DNA from 3 places in the Mesorhizobium sp. 43Arga genome. Region 3 is predicted to be linked to each of the others. Evidence: predicted binding sites of a transcription regulator. Region 3 holds the regulator's gene; each other region holds the start of a gene.

Region 1 (7,786 bases), on a different contig from region 3:
AGCGGCGAGGCGGAGAATATCGACACTGCGACATGGGCGGACAGGCCTGCAAACCCTGCGCAGACCAGCTGGGTGACGAGATAGCGTGGAAACGCATGGGCGTGGTCGTGCCGCCCCTCGAACGTCCAGCCGCGCTGTGCCGAATATGCCACGACGAAGGCCAGCATATAGGCGATGACGCTTCCGACGAATGGCGGCAAGCCGGCCGAAACCAAGGCCCATGACAGTATGAATAACAGCAGCGCCGCGCCAATGCCTACGACGACAAACCGGACAAGCCGTATGGCGGCGAATTTTCGTAGAAGCCGGCTCATTTTTCAGCAGTCGCGGCGGCTTCGCCTGATCCGCCGGGCTGGCCGGCTTTCAGCCGCTTGACCGGGATTTCCAGGACACCGAGCAGGAATGCCGAGAAGAAGGCCTGGAACGAAATGACAATCAGGCTCAGGCCCAGCACGACGATGCGCGGGATTTCGGAATCGTTCAGCGGACCGAAGCCAAGATGCGCCCAGCGCAGCACCGCATAGCCGAAGAACAGGACGCCGCCGGCAAAACAGATGCCGGCATTGGCGGCAAGACGGTCGGTGCTGATGGTCCTGGTCAGCCAGTCGGACCCGCGGCTGCGCGGCAGGATGCCGGTGATCTCGGCATAGTATCGCGATATGGCGCCGAAGGTGATGAGCTGGATGCCGGTGATGATCATGAAGCAGGCGGCGACGAAAGTGTTGAGATCGAGCGAAAGATTGTCGATCACCCGCAGCGGCCCAAACACCAGCAGGGCCGCGAACAGCGTGCCCAGGCCGCACAGCGCCGCGCCCGGGATGAAGAACATCCAGCGCGGATTGTAAACGAGCAGGAATTTGAGATGCCGCCAGCCGTCACGCCAGGTCCTGAGATGCGGCGGCCGGCTGCGGCCGTCGGGCTTGAGCGTGGTCGGCACTTCCTCGATGCGCAGACCGGCAAGCGCGCTGCGCACCACCATTTCGCTGGCGAATTCCATGCCGGTCGTCTGCAAATCGAGCTTGCGGATGCTCTCGGCGTTGAAGCCGCGCAGGCCGCAATGGAAGTCGCCGGTCTTGATGCGGAAGAACAGGCGGCCGACGAAGCTCAGCACCGGATTGCCGAGATAGCGATGCAGCGGCGGCATGGCGCCGCTCTCTATGCCGCCCTGGAAGCGATTGCCCATGACCAGGTCGGCGCCGTCGCGCAGGCGCGTCATGAAGGCATCCAGCGCGCCGAAATCGTAGCTGTCGTCGGCATCGCCCATGATGATGAAGCGCCCCCTAGCGGCGGCGATGCCGCCCAGAAGTGCCGCGCCATAGCCCTTCTGCGCCACCGGCACGACACGGGCGCCGCCCTGGGTCGCGATCTCCTGCGAGCCATCGGTGCTGCCGTTGTCTGCGACCAACACCTCACCCAGGATTCCGGCCTTGTCGAGGAAGGCCCTGGCCTTGCCGATGCAAACGGCCAGCGTCTCGGCCTCGTTGAGGCACGGCATCAGGATGGTGAGTTCAAGCTGTTTGGTCGCGGCGGCGCGGATGGCGGTGAGCGCGTTCATGGTCGTTGTTCCATCGAGGACCCCCATCCGGCGCCTGCCGTTGGGGCATTCGAGGCCTATTCTTGTACGGCAAGGCTTAAGAAAACGATGACACGGCCGCTAGCCTTGTCGCGATCGGGCTGGCGGGGTTGCGTCCTGCTGTCGCCATTCTTCAGATGTCGCGATTGGCAGAAGGCGCGGCGACCCTTATATCGCTCTCGTCGACTGCGCTGGGGACCCGCCATGAAGTTGAAAATCGCCGTCCAGATGGACCACATCTCCACCGTGTCGATCGCCGGCGACACCTCGTTCGCGCTGTCGCTGGAAGCACAGCGGCGCGGCCATCAGTTGTTCCACTACACGCCCGACCGGCTGTCGCTGCGCGACGGCAAGGTGTTTGCGCGCATCGAGGAGATGCAGGTGCGCGACGAGAAGGGCAGCCACTACTCGCTGGGCGAGAAGGTGCGTACCGACCTTTCGGAGATGGACGTCGTCCTGCTGCGCCAGGATCCGCCCTTCGACATGAACTACATCACCACCACGCATATCCTCGAGCGCATCCATCCGAAGACGCTGGTGGTCAACGACCCGGCCTGGGTGCGCAACAGCCCGGAAAAGATCTTCGTCACCGAGTTTGCCGACCTGATGCCGGACACGCTGATCACCAAGGACAGCCAAGAAGTCGCCGCCTTCCGCAAGGAGTTCGGCGACATCATCGTCAAGCCGCTCTACGGCAATGGCGGCGCCGGCATCTTCCATCTGCACGAGGCCGACCGCAACCTCGCCTCGCTCTTGGAAATGTTCGGCCAGCTGTTCCGCGAGCCCTATATCGTGCAGCGCTACCTCAAGGACGTGCGCAAGGGTGACAAGCGCATCATCCTGATCGACGGAGAGCCGGTCGGCGCCATCAACCGCGTGCCGGCCGAGCATGATTCGCGCTCCAACATGCATGTCGGCGGCCGCGCCGAGAAGACCGAACTGACGGAGCGTGAGCGCGAGATCTGCGCCCGCATCGGGCCGTCGCTCAGGGAACGCGGCTTCATCCTGGTCGGCATCGACGTCATCGGCGACTACATGACCGAGATCAACGTCACCTCGCCAACCGGCGTGCGCGAGGTGCAGCGCTTCGGCGGCGCCGACATCGCCAGCCTGTTCTGGGACGCGGTCGAGGGGAAGCGGAAGTAAGCCGTTTTTCAGTTCGTATTAACCATGTTCCGCCTTTTCAACCGGGCTCAATCCGGCTGCAACCAGAGCGATTGCCTTGTTCCCGTAATGTTCTTGATTTGACCGGCAATCTGTGATTGTCTCCTGCGGGGGCCACATTCTAGGCCGATCGCATGGGTTGTGGCCCATATCCGGGGTGGGAAAATGGTGGCGCGGGTTCGCACGGTCGCTTTCCAGGGCATCGAGGCCGTGCCGGTCGACGTGCAGGTGATGATCGCTCCCGGCAAGGTTGGCATGCAGATCGTCGGCCTGCCCGACAAGGCGGTGGCCGAAAGCCGCGAGCGGGTGCAGGCCGCGCTCCACGCGTCGGGCCTGTCGATGCCGTCGAAGAAGGTGACGGTCAATCTGGCGCCGGCCGACCTGCCCAAGGAAGGCAGCCACTACGATCTGCCGATCGCGCTTGGCCTGATGGCGGCCCTTGGCGCCATTCCAGGCGACATGCTGGCCGGCTATGTCGTGCTTGGCGAACTCTCGCTCGACGGCACCATCGCCGCCGTCGCCGGTGCCTTGCCGGCGGCGATCGGCGCCAATGCCGAGGGCAAGGGGCTGATCTGCCCGTTCGCCTGCGGGCCTGAAGCGGCGTGGGCCGGCAAGGATTTCGACATTCTGGCGCCGCGCAGCCTGATCGCCATCGCCAACCATTTTCGCGGCACGCAGGTGCTGTCGCGGCCGGAGGCCGGCATCCACGCCGCGGCGCGCGATCTGCCCGACCTTGCCGACATCAAGGGCCAGGAGACCGCCAAGCGGGCGCTGGAAGTGGCGGCCGCCGGCGGCCACAATCTCTTGATGGTCGGCCCGCCCGGATCGGGAAAATCGATGCTGGCGCAGCGGCTGCCATCGATCCTGCCGCCGCTGGCGCCGAAGGAATTGCTCGAAGTCTCGATGATCGCCTCGGTGGCGGGCGAACTCGGCGAAGGCAAGCTGACCGACCGGCGGCCGTTCCGCGCCCCGCATCATTCGGCCTCGATGGCGGCGATGGTCGGCGGCGGATTGCGCGCACGGCCCGGTGAGGTCTCGATGGCGCATCACGGCGTGCTGTTCCTCGACGAATTCCCCGAATTCACGCCGCAGACGCTCGATGCGCTGCGCCAGCCGCTGGAGACCGGCGACTGCATGATCGCGCGCGCCAACCACCGCGTCACCTATCCGGCGCGCATCCAGCTGGTGGCGGCGATGAACCCGTGCCGCTGCGGCATGGCCGGCGAGCCTGGCTATCGCTGCCTGCGCGGCGAGCGCTGCCGCACCGATTATCAAGCACGTATTTCCGGTCCGCTGCTCGACCGCATTGACCTGCGGATCGAAGTGCCGGCGGTCTCGGCCAGCGACCTGATAAGGCCCGACCGGGCGGAGAAAAGTGCTGATGTGGCGTTGCGCGTGGCACGCGCCCGCACCCTGCAGCGCGAGCGTTTCGAACGGCTCGGCGTGACCAGCGTCACCACCAACGCCCATTGCGCGCCGGCGGTCATCGAAGACATCGCCATGCCCGACGCAGCCGGCCTGTCGCTGCTCAAGGACGCCAGCGAAAAGCTCGCCTTCTCGGCGCGGGCCTACCACCGCGTGCTGAAAGTCGCGAGAACACTGGCCGATCTGGACGCCAGCGAAACCGTCGGCCGCATCCATCTCGCCGAGGCGATCTCCTATCGCATGAGTTCGGAGCGCGTGGCGCAGGCGGCGTGAAGGATGTCGCCCAAACTGACCTCGGTTTTGGGAAGACGACATGCATGAAAACAAGGATCTAAAGCGAAGGGCATTTGCAACCACGCCAGGTCCGTCTCTGCAGGCCGTTCCGCATTTGCCCGGATCAACCGGTCGCGGGGATCATCTTCTGCAACGTCGGCGTCAGGATCATGCCGAAGGTCAAGACATCGCCATAGGCGCGCGCGGAAAGCATTGCGCCATGCACGGTCGCCATGAAAGCCTCGGCCTCAACGCGTGGCGAAGCGGAAATTGCCAGCGTGCCTTTTTCGGCGCCGCGCTCGATGACGCCAGTCAGCCATCCCGAGAGAAACCGGAAATACGCCCGGACTTCCACGGCAACCTCCGGCGGGAGCGCCGGCAGCTCGCTGGCAAGCAGTGCGCAGACGCAGAAGGGTATGCTGGCGTCCTCGATGCATCGGGCCCAGATGCCGGCATAGGCTCGAAGCAACTCCGGCGGCTCGGGGACATCGCGCTCGAGCCCTCCCATGCCCGTGACGGCATCCTCGAGGTAGCGCTTGAGCAAGGTCTGCACGAGGTCGACCTTGCTGGGGAAATGGTGATGGATGCTGGCTTTGCGGATGCCGATCACTTCGGCGATATCGGCGTAGCTGAAGCCATTGTAGCCGCCGGCGACGATGAAGCTTCGCGCGGCGGCCAGGATCTCATCTGCGGTGTTCGAAGGCTTGCTCATGACTTGCTCCGGCGGAGGGCTCCTCCATACTTAGCGGGTCGCCGTTTTCACGCAAACGATGACCCGCTCTCCAAGCCTTTTGTTTTGAATTCCGGACCGAGGCACGGCGAAGTCGCCAAGCCCAACCGTTCGCACTTCCTGGAATTGCCTAGCTTGCGACCCGCGGCGACTTGCGAAGGACGTCGCTGACCGACAGCCATAGAGCGGACACGAGGAAGTAGAAGGCGCCGAACGCGGCATAGGGCGCAACATTGGCGATGCCAATGATCTCCGTGCCGCCGGCCATCTTGACGAAGAAGAGACCTGCCAGGGCCGATTGGGCGCCGCTCAGGATCATCGGCCATTGCGCACCGTTGGTTTTCCAGCGCCGCGCCGCGGTCAGGAGCTGAAAGGTGCCGGAGACAGCGGCCCAGACGCCGTAGACCGAGAGCACCGCGTTCATGCTGTGACCGAGCGCGATGGCGACCGCAATCGCGGCGACGATGCTGACGGCGAAGTTCAGCAATTGCGACTTGTTGCGGCCGAGCCCGCCGGTGCGCCGGGCGTCGACGTAATTCGCGAGCGCATCCCATGCAGGGTAGGCAACCAGCATGACGGCAGCGAGCGGCGGACTGCTTTTCGCGACGGTGAAAGCCGCCGCGACCCAGGCTGCCGATACTGCAAACCGCAGATAATAGTAGCTTTTGAGCCAACCGTTCGATGACGGGCTCTGATCATTCATTTGTCCAGGCATGATGGGGATCTCTCGTTTTCATCTACCTACCAACTAGTAGGTAGATAGCTCGCAGTCAAGGTGCCTGAAGCCGATCTCCGATCACCTCGACATCCCATTTATGTGATCGGCGGTCTGATGGTTTCGAGATCTGGGGGAGGGGGAGGTCGGCGCCTCAGCCCTGTCCCTTCAGCTGCAGCCGCCGCGCGTGCAGCACCGGCTCGGTATAGCCGTTGGGTTGGCTGGTTCCCTTGAACACCAGATCGCAGGCGGCCTGGAAGGCGATGGAGGTGTCGAAGTCCGGCGCCATCGGCCGGTAGAGCGGGTCGCCGACATTCTGGCGGTCGACGATGGCCGCCATGCGCTGCAGGGAATCGCGCACCTGTATCTCCGAGCAGACCTTGTGGCGCAGCCAGTTGGCGATGTGCTGCGAGGAGATGCGCAGCGTGGCGCGGTCTTCCATCAGGCCGACATCGTTGATGTCGGGCACTTTGGAGCAGCCGACGCCCTGGTCGATCCAGCGCACGACATAGCCGAGAATGCCTTGCGAATTGTTGTCGAGTTCGCGCTGGATCTCGTCGGGCGTCCAGTTCGGCCGCACGGCGACCGGCACCGACAAGATGTCGTCGAGCCTGGCCTTCGGCCGGCTCTTCAGCGCCGCCTGCACGGCATGCACGTCGACCTTGTGATAGTGCGTGGCGTGCAGGGTCGCGGCCGTCGGCGACGGCACCCAGGCGGTGTTGGCGCCAGCCTTGGGATGGGCGATCTTCTGTTCCAGCATCGCCGCCATCAGATCCGGCATCGCCCACATGCCCTTGCCGATCTGGGCGTGGCCGGCCAGCCCGCATTCGAGCCCGGTGTCGACATTCCACGCCTCATAGGCGGAAATCCAGGCGGCCTGCTTCATATCGCCCTTGCGGATCATCGGGCCGGCTTCCATCGAGGTGTGGATCTCGTCGCCGGTACGGTCGAGGAAGCCGGTGTTGATGAACACCACGCGTTCGCGCGCGGCGCGGATCGCCTCCTTGAGGTTGACGGTGGTGCGCCGCTCCTCGTCCATGATGCCCATCTTGATGGTATTTTTCGCCATGCCGAGCAGCGCCTCGACGCGGTCGAAGATCTCGACGGCGAAGGCGACTTCCTCCGGCCCGTGCATCTTGGGCTTCACGACATACATAGACCCAGCGCGGGAATTGGCGCGGCGGCCCGTGGGTCCGACATCGTGCAGCGCGATCAGCGCCGTCAGCGCGGCGTCCATGACGCCTTCCGGCACTTCGCTGCCGTCGCGGTCCAGGATCGCCGGATTGGTCATGAGGTGGCCGACATTCCTGACCAGCATCAGCGAGCGGCCGGGCAAGGTGATCTGGCCGCCGGCGGGCGCCGTGTAGGCGCGGTCCGGATTGAGCTTGCGGACAAAGCTCTTGCCGCCCTTGACGATCTCTTCGGCAAGGTCGCCCTTCATCAGGCCGAGCCAGTTGCGGTAGACGACGACCTTGTCCTGCGCATCCACCGCCGCAACCGAATCCTCGCAGTCCTGGATGGTGGTCAGCGCCGATTCCAGGATGACATCGGCAATGCCGGCCGGATCGGTGCGGCCGATCTGGTTGGCGCGGTCGATGACGATCTCGATGTGCAGGCCGTTCTTGACCAGCAGCACGGCTTCCGGATTCTCGGCATCGCCGCGATAGCCGGCGAACTGCTTTGGGTCGGCGAGCGTGGTGGTGCCGGCGCCTTCGCCGAGCTTCAGCGCGCCATGCGCCACCGACAGTCCGTTCACCCCAGCCCATTTGCCCGAGGTGAGCGGCACCGACTGGTCGAGAAAATCCTTGGCCCAGGCGATGACTTTGGCGCCGCGCGCCGGGTTGAAGCCTTTGCCCTTTTCCGCGCCGCCGGTCTCGGGAATGGCATCGGTGCCGTAGAGCGCGTC
Region 2 (7,786 bases), on a different contig from region 3:
TGGATGCGCTGCGCATATCGGAGCAATCGAGCGCGCCATACCGGTCCGGCAATCCCGGCATCATGCATGCCTGCGGTCATGACGGCCACACCGCCATGCTGCTCGGCGCTGCAAGGCTGCTGGCGAGGGAGGGTGGTTTCGACGGCACCGTGCGCTTCATCTTCCAGCCGGCCGAGGAGTGGGGCAGGGGTGCGCTGGCCATGCTCGATGATGGCCTGATGCAGCGCTTCCCCTTCGACGAGATATTTGGCCTGCACAACATGCCCGGCCTTCCCGTCGGACACTTCGAGACCCGCGCCGGCCCAGTCATGTCGGCCGAGGACAATTTCGAGATCGTGCTCAAGGGGCTCGGCGGCCACGCGGCGCGGCCGCATGCGGTCAACGAAACGCTGGTCGCCGCCTGCGCCCTGGTTACCAACCTGCAGACGATCGTTTCGCGCCGGCTGAGCCCGGCCGACACAGCGGTGGTTTCGGTGACCGAACTGATCACCGACGGCACCCGCAATGCATTGCCTGGTCTTGCCCGCATCCTCGGCGATGCGCGCAGTTTTCGCCCCGAGGTCAGCGCTGAGATCGAACGGCAGATGCGCATAATCGCCGAGGGCACCGCGGCCGCCTGTAACGTTGCCGCCGAGGTCAATTACACCAGGGAATTTGTGCCCTTGCACAACGATGCCGAACTGGTCGAGGCGGCCTTCGCCGCCGCCAAGAAAATCTTCGATCCCGGCAATATCGCGGTTGCCCGCGAGCCGATGACGGCGTCGGAGGATTTTGCCCGTTTCCTCGATCACGTGCCGGGCTGCTTCGTCTTCCTCGGCAATGGCGAGGCCTCGGCGCCGCTGCACAATTCCAGCTATGACTTCAACGATGATGGGCTAGTGTTCGGCGCCAGTTTCCATGCTGCCATCGCCAGGCAACGGCTCGGAATTTGACCGGCGACGAACCCTCTTCGGCAAGCTTTTGCCGGTGGAAAGCGCCCGGAAAGGGCCGAAATCCGCGATCCCGCATGACGCAGAGGCAAGACTCAGCTACGCTGCATGGCGCGGCGGACCTGATTTATCCGCTTGGCCGGCGCCTTCTCCTCCCAAGCGGCGCCGGCCTTCTTCGTTGCGCCGAACCCCTTCTAAATTAGCATTCATTAAATTTAGAATATTCGCACTTGCAGGAAGTTAGCGTCTTTCTGGCATGGAAAGCTGCGGGTTTTCGGGTGTTTGCGGGAAGACGGATGCGAGGCGGAACTGGATAAAGCGTTGCGTCAGGACGAGGCGCGGCAGGTGCGTGCGCGCATCGCCGAACTCGAAAGAAACCTCACAATAGCGTCTCCATCGCGAGGCCGTCAGCAGCGCCAGGAAGCCGGCCACGAACTGCGCAATGCCAAGTTCCGCCTCGAGCGGCTTGAAGAATGCATAGCGGCAATGCAATGAGGTTCCGACGGCCCTCATATGCACCGGAATTATCTCAGTGGCCGACAGTCTCCGTGTTCATGACGAGATTGCTGGCGTAGGAGCTTTGTTCGGCACCAGGAGCCTTGGTCAGTGGCAGTTTGTTGTCGCAGGCAGAGACAGCCAAAACCATCAGGACCAGGGCTAATCCTAGCTTTTTCATCGCTATCGCCTCCGCCCTCTCAACGATCCGTCATCGGTTTGGTTGCGAATTTGGCGTGATGGAACAAACCGTCATGTTTCCGGTTGACCCCCATCAGAGGAGGACCACGGCATGATCCGTTTGCTTCTGGTAGGTACATTCGCCTTTCTCACTTATCGCCTCGCGCGCAAGATGATCGATGACGTGCCCGGCGACATCGATCCCCTATTGCTGCCCGCATCGAGAAGTGACCGCGATGCTCTGCGCCGCCAATCGGCAGCCATGGGTGTCGACCCCCGGCGGTAGAGCGATTCCAGCAAAAGTGTGAAGCGGTTTTTCCCCGGGAAAAGCGCGGAGCGCTTGGGAATTGCGTCAAAACCAAGGGTTCGTCGCGCCGCTTCGGTGTTGCGAACAAAGCGGAAACGATGCTTGATGGGCGATGAACCTCGCCGCCCATGATTCGACCCTTTTGGAATCGGCCGTCGCGCCCGCCTATCTCGCGCGTTTGAACGACGCTCAGCGCCAGGCTGTCGAGCATGGCGACGGCAACATCGCCGGGCCGTTGCTGGTCATTGCCGGCGCCGGCTCGGGCAAGACCAACACGCTGGCGCATCGCGTCGCCCATCTCATCGTCAGGGGTGCGGACCCGCGCCGCATCCTGCTGATGACCTTTTCGCGCCGCGCCGCGTCCGAAATGGCCAAGCGCGTCGAACGCATCGCCGGCGAAGTGCTCGGCCGTGACGCCGCGGTTGTCACCGATGCGCTGACCTGGGCCGGCACTTTTCACGGCATCGGCGCCCGGCTGTTGCGCGACTATGCGCTGGAGATCGGCCTCGATCCGGCCTTCACCATCCATGACCGCGAGGATTCCGCCGACCTGATGAACCTCGTGCGCCACGAACTCGGCTTCTCCAAGACGGAGGCGCGTTTTCCAACCAAGGGCACCTGCCTTGCGATCTATTCGCGCGCCGTCAACGCGCAGGCGCCGCTCGGCGAAGTACTGGGGTCTGCCTTTCCCTGGTGCGCCGGCTGGGCCGGAGAGCTTAAGCAACTGTTCGCCGGCTATGTCGAGGCCAAGCAGGCGCAGAACGTGCTCGATTACGACGATCTGCTGCTCTACTGGGCGCAGATGGCGGCCGAGCCGAAAATCGCGGCGCATCTGGGCGGACGTTTCGACCATGTTCTGGTCGACGAATACCAGGACACCAACCGGCTGCAGGCCTCGATTCTGATGGCGCTGAAACCCGACGGCGCAGGGCTGACGGTGGTCGGCGACGATGCCCAGTCGATCTATTCCTTCCGTGCCGCCGAGGTGCGCAACATCCTCGATTTTCCCCGGCAGTTCGCGCAGGCCGCCGATGTGGTGATGCTGGAGCGCAACTATCGCTCGACGGAAACCATTCTGGCCGCCGCCAATGCGGTGATCGGCGAGGCCTCGGAGCGCTTCACCAAGAACCTTTGGTCGGAACGCAAATCCACCGACAAGCCAAGGCTGGTGAGCGTCCGCGACGAGGTCGAGCAGGCCAACTTCGTCTGCGATACCATTCTGGCCGAACGAGAAGCTGGCACGGCGCTGAAATCGCAGGCGGTACTGTTTCGCGCCTCGCATCACAGCGGGCCGCTGGAGATCGAGCTGACGCGGCGCAACATTCCCTTCGTCAAGTTCGGCGGCCTGAAATTCCTCGATGCCGCCCATGTCAAGGATGTGCTGGCGGTGCTGCGTTTTGCCGAAAACCCGCGCGACCGCGTCGCCGGCTTTCGCGTCCTGCAGCTGATGCCGGGCATTGGCCCTTCGGCCGCCGCGCAGATTGTCGAGACGATGACATCGGCTCTGGACGAGGCGATGGGGTTGGCCGGCTGGCGGCCGCCGCAACGTGCGGCGGATGACTGGCCGGGTTTCGTCTCGCTCTATTCCCGCCTGCGGGCCGGCGCCAAATGGCCGGCCGATCTCGAACAGGTCAGGCTCTGGTACGAGCCACATCTGGAACGCATCCATGAGGATGCCATCACACGCCGCGCCGACCTGTTGCAGCTCGAGCAGATCGGCTCGGGCTACGCCTCGCGCGAACGCTTCCTGACCGAACTGACGCTCGACCCGCCGGATGCGACCAGCGACCAGGCCGGGCCGCCGCACCGCGACGAGGATTATCTGATCCTGTCGACCATCCACTCGGCCAAGGGCCAGGAGTGGAAGAACGTCTTCGTGCTCAACACCGTCGATGGCTGCATTCCGGCCGATCTCGGCGTCGGCACCAAGGAGGATATCGAGGAGGAGCGCCGGCTGCTCTATGTGGCGATGACGCGGGCCAAGGACAGCCTCAACCTCGTCATGCCGCAGCGCTTCTTTCCGCATGGCCAGGCCGCGCGCGGCGATCGCCACCTCTATGCCTCGCGCACCCGCTTCATCCCGGCCTCGATCCTCGCCGCGTTCCAGCAGATGTCCTGGCCGAGCGCACAGGCGGCTGAGGGCAGGGCGCCCCGGCCGGACGTGCGCGTCGATATCGGCGCGCGCATGCGCGGCATGTGGAAGTAGCGGAAATCATGGTTCAAAGGCCGATCCGGATCGCCATCGCCGGGGCGCTGGGCCGCATGGGGCGGCAGATGGCGGAGGCCGTGCAGGCCGATCCGCGGCTGGTACTTGCCGCCCGCTTCCATCGCCCGGGGAGTGTCGGCGAAGGGCTGGTAAGCCGCGACGAGGCGCTTGCCATGGCCGAGGTGGTGATCGATTTCACCGCGCCGGCCGCCTCCGCAGATCTGGCGAGCTTCTGTGCGAAGCGCGGTGGACCGGCCCTGGTGATGGGCTCGACCGGTTTCGATGCCGGCGAACTGGCTGATATCGCCGATGCCGCGAAAACGATTCCCATCGTCCGCTCCGGCAGTTTTTCGCTCGGGCTCAACATGCTGGTCGGACTGGTCGAGCAGGCGGCGAGAGCGCTCGCCCCCGAAGATTGGGACGCTGAGATTTTCGAGGCGCATCATCGCCACAAGATCGACGCGCCTTCAGGCACCGCGCTGATGCTGGGACAGGCCGTCGCCGGTGGACGCGGCGTCGAACTGGACGCGGTCGCAAGGCGCGTCCGCGACGGCGTCACCGGCGCGCGGCCGGTCGGCGAGATTGGTTTTGCGGTGGTTCGCGGCGGCAGCATCGTCGGCGAACACAGCGTCTGCTTCTGTGCTGAAGGCGAGCTTGTTACCTTGTCGCACGCGGCCGGCGACCGCATCATGTTCGCGCGTGGCGCCATCGCCGCGGCAGTTTGGGTGTCGGGACGCTCGCCAGGCGAATACGACATGCGCGACGTGCTTGGGTTTGACCGCTGAACTTGGCACGGCGGACATTTTCAGGGCGCCGCGACTGCCCGTCGGCCGCGGCTTACTGATCGGTAAGCATTGCCGTCATTTTCGGCTTTATCCTGAAAGCTGGATGAAAGGTTGGTGCCATAACTCTTGTCCGGCGCCCCCATATTGTCGCGCAAAGCGATGGGAGAGAGAGGGGCGCGGGAAACGAACAAAGGGAAGAGGCCATGTCGCTCGCGCGAATTCTGCTTGATTCAGCCGCCACAACCGCACTCGTCGCCACCATGGCCTTGTCAGCGCCGTCCGTACACGCCGCCGACAAAGTTTCCATCATGGTCGGCGGCTACGAGAAGCAGATTTACCTGCCAGCCAAACTGACCGAAGCACTCGGTTACTTCAAGGACGAGGGTCTCGACGTCGAGTTGCTGAATGAGCCGGCCGGGGTCGACGCCGAAAACGAGATGCTTGCCGGTGCCGTGCAAGGAGTTGTCGGCTTTTATGATCACTGCATCGATCTGCAGGCCAAGGGCAAATTCGTCGAATCCATCGTCCAGTTCAGCCAGGCGCCGGGAGAGGTCGAGCTCGTTTCGACCAAACATCCCGAGATCAAAACACCCGCCGACTTCAAGGGCATGAGCCTGGGTGTGACCGGTCTAGGCTCATCGACCAATTTTCTTACGGAATATCTTGCCGTCAAGAACGGTTTGAAGCTCGGCGAATTCACCTCGGTTCCAGTCGGCGCCGGCAACACCTTCATTGCCGCCATGCAGCAGGACAAGATCCAGGCGGGCATGACGACCGAGCCGACGATCACGCGGCTGCTGAAGACTGGTGAGGCCAAAGTCCTTATCGACATGCGCACGATAGAAGGCACCAAGGCCGCTCTCGGCGGTACCTACCCGGCCGCCTCCCTCTATATGCAGACGGACTGGGTCGAAGCGCACAAGGACATCGTGCAGAAGCTGGCCAATGCCTTCGTCAAGACGCAGAAGTTCATCAACACGCACAGTGGCGCCGAGATCGCCGACAAGATGCCGAAGGACTATTATGTCGGCGACAAGGAAGGTTATGTGAAGGCCCTCGATGCCGGCAAGGCAATGTTCACCCCCGACGGGATTATGCCTGAAGGTGGACCTGAGACGGTGCTGACTGTTCTTTCAACCTTCAAGAAGGAACTGCAGGGCAAGCAGATCGACCTTGCCAAGACCTACACCTCGGAATTCGTCAAGAACGCCAAGTAGCAGGCCGTACCGGCGCGATGAAGCCATCGCGCCGGTACCCGTCAACTTTTCACGTCCGGTGGCCTCGGGGCCGACGGCGGGCGTCTGCTTTTATCCAGGAGTTCCACCATGGCTATTGAAAAAAATGCCCCGGCGATCGAGCTGATCAACGTCAGTCGACGCTTCCTTTCACCCACCGGCAAATCGCTGACGGCGCTGCGCGATTTCACCATGACCGTACAGCGCGGCGAATTCGTTGCCGTTGTCGGCCCGACCGGTTGTGGGAAATCCACCACCCTCAACTTGGTGACCGGACTGGCAAGCCCAAGTGCCGGTGAGGTTCGTGTCATGGGCGCGCCGGTCAAGGGGATAGACCCGCGCATCGGCTTTGTTTTCCAAAGCGATGCCCTGTTTCCGTGGCGAACCGTGATCGAGAACGTGATGGCTGGTCCGCTCTTTCGCGGCAAGGCGAAGTCCGAAGCCATGGCTGCGGCGCGAGACTGGCTGGCGCGCGTCGGCCTGTCGCGATTCGAGCAGCATTATCCGCACCAGCTTTCGGGCGGTATGCGCAAGCGTGTGGCGCTGGCGCAGACTTTCATAAACGGCCCGGAGATCCTGCTGATGGACGAGCCGTTTTCAGCGCTTGACGTGCAGACTCGCGTGCTGATGCACGAGGAGCTGCTGCGCCTTTGGTCCGAAGCAAAGGCTTCCGTGGTCTTCGTAACCCATGACCTGGAAGAGGCGATTGCCTTGGCCGACAAGGTCTATGTCCTGACCGCCGGGCCGGCCACCGTGAAATCGGTCTACACGATCGACCTGCCGCGCCCGCGCGTCGTCGCCGACATCCGCTACGAACAAAGCTTCATCGATTACTCGCGCACCATCTGGGCCGACCTCAAGGAAGAGGTCGAGACCAGCTATGCACGCGCGGCAGCCTGAGGAGGAACGCCATGACAGATGCCGCCATCGACATCAGGGCAGGGGCATTCAAGCCTGGCACTTCCGACGCGGAAATCGAAGCAGCCGCGGCAAAGGCATCGCAGCGCCGCCGCCGCACCGTGATATTCTGGCGGATCGCCATCCTGGTCGCCTTTCTCGGCCTGTGGGAGATTGCCGCGCGCCTGGGGTGGATCGATCCGTTTTTCTACGCTATGCCGAGCGCGATCGCGCAGCGGCTCTATGAATGGATCACGGAAGGAACGTCCGAAGGGCCCCTCTGGTATCATCTCTATGTTACCATGGAGGAGGCTGTCATTGGCTTTGTGACCGGCTCGGTAGCCGGCATCATCATCGGCGTCGCGCTCGGTCGCAACCGCATGGCCGCCGACATTTTCTCCATCTACATCAAGGTGATCAATTCCATCCCACGCGTGGTTCTGGCGCCGATCTTCATCATGATCCTCGGCCTTGGCCTCGCTTCGAAAGTGGCGCTCGCCTTCGTCATGGTTTTCTTCGTTGTCTTCCACAATGCATTCCAGGGCGTGCGGGAGGCTGACAGGGCAATGATTGCCAATGCCCGTATCCTCGGGGCGTCCAACTGGCAGTTGACGCGCTCGGTGATCGTTCCTTCGGCGATGAGCTGGATCTTCGCCAGCCTGCATGTCAGCTTCGGCTTTGCCATCATCGGTGCGATCGTCGGCGAATTCGTCGGCTCGCGCTATGGCATCGGCCTGCTGATCAATATCGCC
Region 3 (7,786 bases):
GCGGCGCTGCCGGCGCTGACCATCAATGCGCCTGCCAGGGCCAATCCCGACAGCCAAGCGGACTTCGACTTCATCATCATTTCCTCCCAGATTTGATCAGCGCCGCTCACAGGCGGCAACTGCGGGGATCATGGTCAGTCCCTCGCTGTGTGTCAAACATTATATATAATTCTTGCCATGCGCCACCATCATATATAATTTTCCAGGCCCGATGATAGACGGATCGCGATGCAGGATCAGAACAGCTCCACGAAGACCGAGGCGGCCTATCAGCTGCTGCGGCGAGATATCCTGACCACCCGCCTCATGCCGGGCGCGCCACTCAAGCTGAGTGCGCTGCGCGCCACATACGGCGTCGGCTGGACGCCGCTGCGTGAAGCCCTGTCCCGGCTTGAAGCCGAGCGCCTGGTCACCGCCATCAGCAATCGCGGTTTTGCCGTCGCTCCCGTGTCGCGCGCCGAGCTCGAGGACCTGGCGCGCGCAAGGATGGTTGTCGAAATGCCGCTGTTCCTGGAATCGATCGCGAACGGCGGCAGGGAATGGGAGGACGCGGTCGTCACCGCTCACTACCGGCTCTCCCGCTGCAAGACCGCGGTCGACGACCCTTCCGATGCGGCCGTCGACAAATGGGACGAGAGCCACGAGGCCTTCCATGCGGCGCTGTTGAGCGCGGCGACGTCCAACTGGCTGTTGCGCTTCCGCTCGACGATCGCCGATCAGCTACGGCGGCATCATCGGTTTCTCGGCCTGGCGCCGACATTGCGGGCGGCTGCCGGCCTCAAGGATGGCTATGGCGAGGCAATGGACGCTTTGCGCGAGGCGATCGCCATCGAGCATCACACCGCGATCATGGAAGCGGCGCTCGATCGCGATGTGGAGCGGGCCAAGGCGCTAATGACAGCGCATATCGGCTACACGCTGCATGTCTATGTGCACAGCGAAGACAGTGGTGCCAACACCTACACTGCGCGCGCCGGCAGCCTGAAAGCCGTTTCCGGATGAGGCTGCCGCGGTTGTCCCGATCCCAGCGGTCGAGCCTGCCCAAAGCCAGTGATCGTTGGCGTTTTGATTTCGTTTCGTTCCGCCGGAAATGGATCGACAAACCATACAAATCCGGCCCGTGAACGCCTCTCAAATGCCTGATGCCAAACCGCATTCAGGAGTAGGCCACAGGCCATTAACCAAAATGATTTCAATGCACGTAACGGCAGCGGAAGCGGTCGATCGCTGCCCGCTCCCAGGGGCAAAAAATTTCCGACGTCTTAACAAATTCATTAAACTTTAAACAGTTGCAGAACACAACTGGAACAGATAGTGTTTGTTCTGGGTTTGTTTTTCGATTCTGGTTCAACCCGTCGTTCAATGCCTTGGGGGGCCGCCATGCTGACACGCAAGCAACATGAACTGCTGATGTTCATTCATGAACGGCTCAAGGAAAGCGGTATTCCGCCATCCTTCGACGAGATGAAGGAAGCGCTCGATCTCGCCTCCAAGTCAGGCATCCATCGCCTGATCACGGCATTGGAGGAACGCGGCTTCATTCGCCGGCTGCCCAACCGGGCGCGGGCGCTGGAAGTGCTGCGGCTGCCGGATTCGATCGCACCCGGCCTCAACGCGGCAAAGAAGTTCTCGCCGAGCGTCATCCAGGGCAGTCTCGGCCAGGGCGGCCTTGGTCGCCAGATCAAGCCGGCGCCATCGCGCTTGCCGGCGGCCGGCAATGACGACGACGCGGTCTCTGCCGTGTCGATCCCGGTGATGGGCCGTATCGCCGCCGGTGTCCCGATCGATGCCATCCAGCACCAGACGCATTCGATCTCGGTGCCGCCGGACATGATCATGGGCGGCGAGCACTATGCGCTGGAGGTCAAGGGCGACTCGATGATCGAGGCCGGCATCTTTGATGGCGACACGGTGATCATCCGCAACGCCGACACGGCAAGCCCGGGCGAGATCGTCGTGGCGCTGGTCGACGAGGAGGAAGCAACCCTGAAACGGTTCCGCCGCAAGGGCGCCTCGATTGCCCTTGAAGCCGCCAACCCGGCTTACGAGACGCGGATTTTCGGGCCGGACAGGGTCAAGGTGCAAGGCAAGCTTGTCGGGCTGATCAGGCGCTACTGAGCAGGAACGGCCGGCTTTTCGGATTTTTGATAGGGCGGCAGCCCCCTCGCCTCACGCGAAAACTTTCGCTGCTCGTGCCAGGGCCGATACGGCCCGTCCACCGCGAAGCTGATGATTGGCGGACCGGTCGCCGATTGGCGGTCGAAGAAGACGGCGGCACTGCCCTTGCGGGCAAGTTGCCGCTTGGTAACGACAAGAACCAGCGGATTGTGGCAGGCATCATAGCCCGTCGCGTCATTGACGACGATCAAATCGGCGAAGCCGCAGGCTTTCCAGGTGTCCTCGCGGTCTTCGACATGCGCGATGATTGCACCGGATGGGTGCCGGGCAAGACAGACGCCATCCGTGCAGTAGAACGGTGCTCCCGGCGGCAGATTGACGGCATCGGCGATGTCGAATTGCCCGTCCGCCTTGTCGAACATCTCCGGCACGACGATGGTTTCGGACACCAGCGCGCGTTTCCAATTGTCGACGGTGAACTCGTTCGGGCGAGCCCGGCTGACCGCGAGTTCGCCGCCGCCGATCGGCAGTGCGACCAGCCGCGCATCTTCCGAGATAAGCACATCGGGCGTGCGCGTATCCGATACAGTCAGCAGGCCGGCAAGCGCGAATGGCAGTGCCGCGAGCCGCAGCCAGGTCGTCGCCATCGTCGCGATGACCAGGGCGATGGTCACCAGCAGGACGGATTGCTGCGAAATCAGCCCGACCGCATCGACCGGTGAGCGTTCCGATATCCACGCCGATATGGCTATCATCGCCGTCAGGCCCTTGCCCATCAGGTAGAGGGTCGGCGCATCCAATCCGAATGGCATCAGCAACGCGCTGGCAACGGCCAGGAACATCACGGCTGACACGATCGGCATGACGGCCAGATTGGCGAACAGGCTGAGCGGCGACACTCGCTGGAAATGCCAGATGGCAAACAGCGCCGTGGCGCAGCCGGCGATGATGGAGGTCATCGCCAACCCGCCCGTCGCCAGCAGGAATTTTCGCGTGAGAAAACCCGGCAGGGATCGCTTTGGCGGTGGCGGTCTCGCCTTTCCCGCATGATGATCCGCCCAGCCGGCATAGGCACCGATCAGCGCCGCGGTCGCGGCGAAGGACATCTGGAAGCTCGGGCCGACGACCTCATGCGGCGAAACCACAATGACGGCGATCGCCGAGATCGCCAGATTGCGCATGGTCAGCGCTGCGCGATCGAACAGCACGGCAATCAGCATCACCGCCAGCATGATGAAGCTGCGCTCGGCAGCGACGACGACGCCGGAAATGACGAGATAGGCGGCGATCGAGAAAAGGGCCGCGGCGGCCGCGTATTTCTTCACCGGCCGACGCGCGGAAAAATCCGGAAACAGCGCGAAGCCGCCGCGCAGCAGACCCATGATGGTGCCAGCGACCAGCGCCATATGCAGTCCCGAAATGGAGATGATGTGATAGATGCCAGTGCGCCGCATCGCCTCGTTGATTTCATCGGGAATGCCGGCGCGCACGCCGACGATCAGCGCCGCCGCGATCTCACCTTCAGCACCGCCGACCGTGGCCCTGATATGGTCGGCGATGGCTTCACGGGCATTTTCTATCCCTGAGAAAAGGCGGGCCGTGAGCGGCATCTCGTCGTTGGTGGCGGAGACAAGCTTTGGATTGCCGAGAAAGAAACCGCTGCCGCCAATGCCGGCAAAATAGCTGTCGAACGAGAAATCGTAGCTGTCGGGCCGCACCGGACCGGTTGGCGGCAACAGCTTGGTGTAGCCGGTGACCAAGGAACCGGCGGTCATGTCCGCCGGGATGTCTCGCGCCGAAAGCCGGACCCTTTCCGGCGCATAGCGCAGTTTCGGCCGCGCGGTCGACGTCACGTCGATGGTCAGCCGGATGCGGCCGGTCTCCATCCGGTCGAGCGAAACGACGCGGCCGGTCACTTGCGTCGAGATTTCCGAACCCAACATCTGGGTGCCCGCACGCCATGTCTCGACCTTGGCGGCAAGCAGGCCAAGCGCACACAACAATGCCGCCATGAAGCCCAGATGGGTTTTCGGCCAGGAGCGCGAAACAAGCGCACAGACCGCCATCAGCACGACGACCGCGACAGGCTTTGCAAAATCAGGCTCCGCCGCGAGCGAATAATAGCCGATCGCACCAGCGGCCAGACAAACCGGCACCAGCAGGAAGGCGACGCCCCGGTCAAGCTCGAGCTCCGCTGCGCTCGCCGCACCGTGGCGCAGGCGAGGCCAGGAAACCCTGCCGAGTTGCCGCCGGACACGCACAATCCGGCCTGAGGCAGGCGACGGAAGTATCGCCGGAATATCCGCATGCGGCGGCTGGCTCCCGGGCACCCGCACAAGAGGCGATGGCAGTGGGTTCGCCAGGGGGGCTGCAAACAGGGACCGCTCGCTGACGCCAACACTGGCGTCCTCGCCCTGTTCCCAGTCCCGGCCTCGTCCAGCCATCGGGTCTGCCCCTTGCACCCCTGTCGCCCTATGCTACATGAACGCCGGGCGCGCGAAAGTCCGCGCAGCCGCACACCCCGCTTCAGATGGTTTCCGAGAGTTTCATGTCCGACAAGGTCGTCACCCGTTTTGCCCCCTCGCCCACCGGTTACCTGCACATCGGCGGCGCGCGCACGGCGCTGTTCAACTGGCTCTATGCCAAGCACACCGACGGCACGATGCTGTTGCGCATCGAGGACACCGATCGCGAGCGTTCGACCGACGCCGCGACGGCCGCCATCCTCGACGGCCTCTCCTGGCTCGGTCTTGGCTGGGACGGCGACGCGGTCTCGCAATTCGAGCGCGCGCCGCGCCACCGCGAAGTCGCGGAGCAACTCGTGCGCCTGGGCAAGGCCTACTACAGCTACGAGACACCTGCCGAGCTTGAGGCAATGCGCGAGGCAGCACGGGCCAAGGGCCTGCCGCCGCGCTACAACGGCCAGTGGCGCGACCGCGCCCCCTCAGAGGCGCCTGCAGGCGCCAAGGGCGCCATCCGCATCAAGGCGCAGACCGAGGGCGAGACCATCGTCCACGACCGTGTCCAGGGCGAAGTGCGCTTCCCCAACAAGGATCTCGACGACTTCATCATCCTGCGTTCGGACGGCAACCCGACCTACATGCATGCCGTCGTCGTCGACGATCATGACATGGGTGTCACGCACATTATCCGCGGCGACGACCACCTCACCAATGCCGCCCGCCAGACCGTGATCTACAACGCCATGGGCTGGGACGTGCCGTCCATGTCGCACATCCCGCTGATCCATGGCGCCGATGGCGCCAAGCTGTCGAAGCGCCATGGCGCGCTCGGCGTCGAGGCCTATCGGGCCATGGGCTACCTGCCGGAGGCATTGCTCAACTACCTGGCGCGCCTGGGCTGGAGCCACGGCGATGACGAGATCATGTCGATCAGGGACATGATCTCCTGGTTCGACATCGGCGACGTCAACAAGGGCGCTGCCCGCTTCGACTTCGCCAAGCTGGAAGCGATCAACGGCGCGCATATGCGCCGCATGGCCGACACGCAGCTGCTCGACATCTTCATCGCCACTCTGCCCTATCTTGAGGGTGGCCCGGCGATGGCCGCACGCCTCAACGAACACAACAAGGCGCAGTTGCTGGCCGCCCTTCCGGGCCTGAAGGAGCGCGCCAAGACGCTGGTCGAGCTCGTCGACGGCGCGGCCTATCTGTTCGCCACGCGCCCGCTGCCGGTCGACGAGAAGGCGGCCCTCCTGCTCAATGATGACGCTCGCAAGATCCTGAGCGGCGCTCACGAGGCCTTGAACGCGCTTTCCGGCGACTGGACGGCCGCCGCGGCGGAAGCCGCGATCCGCGACTATGCGCTGGCCGGTGGCCACAAGCTTGGCGCCGTGGCCCAACCGTTGCGGGCCGCGCTGACCGGCAAAAGCACCTCGCCCGGCGTGTTCGACGTGCTTGCCGTGCTTGGGCGCGAGGAAAGCCTGGCGCGCATAGCGGATCAAATCGATTAGGAGCAAACTGGCCCAAGAAGATTGGCATTGAAAGGCGCGTTTCGCAGTGCAACATTAGGCCTTGGCCCAATCTGGCACGCACCTCCTATAATGCGGTGGCGAATACGCGCATTGCGGTGATTTCGACGTGTCGCTCTGCAGAATTTGCCTTTGCCGGCATGAGGAAACAACAAGGAGTTTGCAATGACCGAAGCTGCGAAAAAACTGGATGTGGGCGGGGCGAACCAAGAGGCTACCGCAACGCTTCAATTCGCCGGCAAGACCCATGAATTCAAGGTGCGAAGCGGCTCCGTCGGACCCGACGTTATCGACATCGCCTCGCTCTACAGCACGACCGGCGCCTTCACCTACGACCCAGGCTTTACTTCGACGGCAAGCTGCGAGTCCGAGATCACCTTCATCGACGGCGATGCCGGTATTCTTCTCCACCGCGGCTATCCGATCGACCAGCTGGCCGAACACGGCGACTTCCTCGAAGTCTGCTACCTCCTGCTCTATGGCGAACTGCCGACCAAAGCGCAGAAGGACGATTTCGATTACCGCGTAACGCGCCACACCATGGTGCACGAGCAGATGTCGCGCTTCTTCACCGGCTTCCGCCGCGACGCGCACCCGATGGCGGTGATGTGTGGCGTGGTCGGCGCGCTGTCGGCCTTCTATCACGACTCCACTGATATCTCGGACCCCTACCAGCGCATGGTCGCCTCGATGCGGCTGATCGCCAAGATGCCGACGATCGCGGCCATGGCCTACAAGTATCACATCGGCCAGCCCTTCATTTACCCGAAGAACGATCTCGGCTTCGCGGCAAACTTCCTGCATATGTGCTTTGCCGTGCCGTGCGAGGAGTACAAGATCAATCCGGTGCTGGCGCGCGCCATGGAGCGCATCTTCATCCTGCACGCCGATCACGAGCAGAATGCCTCGACCTCGACGGTTCGCCTCGCCGGCTCGTCGGGCGCCAACCCGTTCGCCTGCATCGCTGCCGGCATCGCTTGCCTGTGGGGCCCGGCCCATGGCGGCGCCAATGAAGCGGCGCTCAACATGCTGGGCGAGATCGGTCATGTCGATCACATCCCGGAGTTCATCGCCCGCGCCAAGGACAAGAACGACCCGTTCCGGCTGATGGGCTTTGGTCACCGCGTCTACAAGAACTATGATCCTCGCGCGAAAATCATGCAGAAGACGGCGCATGAGGTGCTGGGCGAACTCGGCATCAAGGACGATCCGCTGCTCGACATCGCCATGGAACTGGAAAAGATCGCGCTGACCGACCCCTATTTCATCGAGAAGAAGCTCTATCCGAATGTCGACTTCTATTCCGGCATCACGCTGAAAGCGTTGGGCTTCCCCACCACCATGTTCACCGTGCTGTTCGCGGTCGCCCGTACCGTCGGCTGGATCGCGCAGTGGAAGGAGATGATCGAGGATCCGCGCCAGAAGATCGGCCGGCCGCGCCAGCTCTACACCGGAGCGCCGGAGCGCGACTACGTGCCGATCGCCAAGCGGTAACACGAGGCAGTAGTGAATAGGCAGTAGGGATTGGGGATTTTCCTACTGCCTACTGCCTACTCACTCTCTTGATGCTCTCCATAACCACCTGTGCAGCGATCTCGCCCGACGGCTTGTCCGTCGCCATGCGCCGCGCGATCTCGGCAAAGCCGTCTTTCTGCCAGGCGCGCATGCCGCTGTCGG

The links. Region 3 encodes LexA, which represses DNA repair genes until DNA is damaged. Its sites were predicted from a motif close to TGTTCNNNNTGTGTTCNG; they were not measured.
Region 1: a site for LexA is predicted at 2,797-2,814, ahead of ACWGS8_RS34150 (YifB family Mg chelatase-like AAA ATPase). Genes of this name have one in related genera too.
Region 2: a site for LexA is predicted at 1,992-2,009, ahead of ACWGS8_RS24980 (ATP-dependent helicase). Genes of this name have one in related genera too.

What each region holds. Positions count from the first base shown of each region.
Region 1 is NZ_JBSKBO010000025.1:2,946-10,731, reverse strand. It holds gene ACWGS8_RS34165 (GtrA family protein) at 1-314, opposite strand, end outside; gene ACWGS8_RS34160 (glycosyltransferase) at 311-1,555, opposite strand; gene gshB (glutathione synthase) at 1,778-2,719, shown strand; gene ACWGS8_RS34150 (YifB family Mg chelatase-like AAA ATPase) at 2,903-4,435, shown strand; gene ACWGS8_RS34145 (TetR/AcrR family transcriptional regulator) at 4,560-5,147, opposite strand; gene ACWGS8_RS34140 (DUF308 domain-containing protein) at 5,296-5,880, opposite strand; gene ACWGS8_RS34135 (malate synthase G) at 6,035-7,786, opposite strand, start outside.
Region 2 is NZ_JBSKBO010000008.1:54,368-62,153, reverse strand. It holds gene ACWGS8_RS25000 (M20 aminoacylase family protein) at 1-932, shown strand, start outside; gene ACWGS8_RS24995 (hypothetical protein) at 1,251-1,424, shown strand; gene ACWGS8_RS24990 (hypothetical protein) at 1,459-1,605, opposite strand; gene ACWGS8_RS24985 (hypothetical protein) at 1,717-1,890, shown strand; gene ACWGS8_RS24980 (ATP-dependent helicase) at 2,024-4,117, shown strand; gene dapB (4-hydroxy-tetrahydrodipicolinate reductase) at 4,126-4,902, shown strand; gene ACWGS8_RS24970 (ABC transporter substrate-binding protein) at 5,163-6,119, shown strand; gene ACWGS8_RS24965 (ABC transporter ATP-binding protein) at 6,228-7,037, shown strand; gene ACWGS8_RS24960 (ABC transporter permease) at 7,049-7,786, shown strand, end outside.
Region 3 is NZ_JBSKBO010000003.1:165,646-173,431, reverse strand. It holds gene ACWGS8_RS13475 (ABC transporter substrate-binding protein) at 1-77, opposite strand, end outside; gene ACWGS8_RS13470 (GntR family transcriptional regulator) at 229-1,002, shown strand; gene lexA (transcriptional repressor LexA) at 1,381-2,118, shown strand; gene ACWGS8_RS13460 (ComEC/Rec2 family competence protein) at 2,112-4,562, opposite strand; gene gltX (glutamate--tRNA ligase) at 4,667-6,091, shown strand; gene gltA (citrate synthase) at 6,275-7,603, shown strand; gene lpxB (lipid-A-disaccharide synthase) at 7,653-7,786, opposite strand, start outside.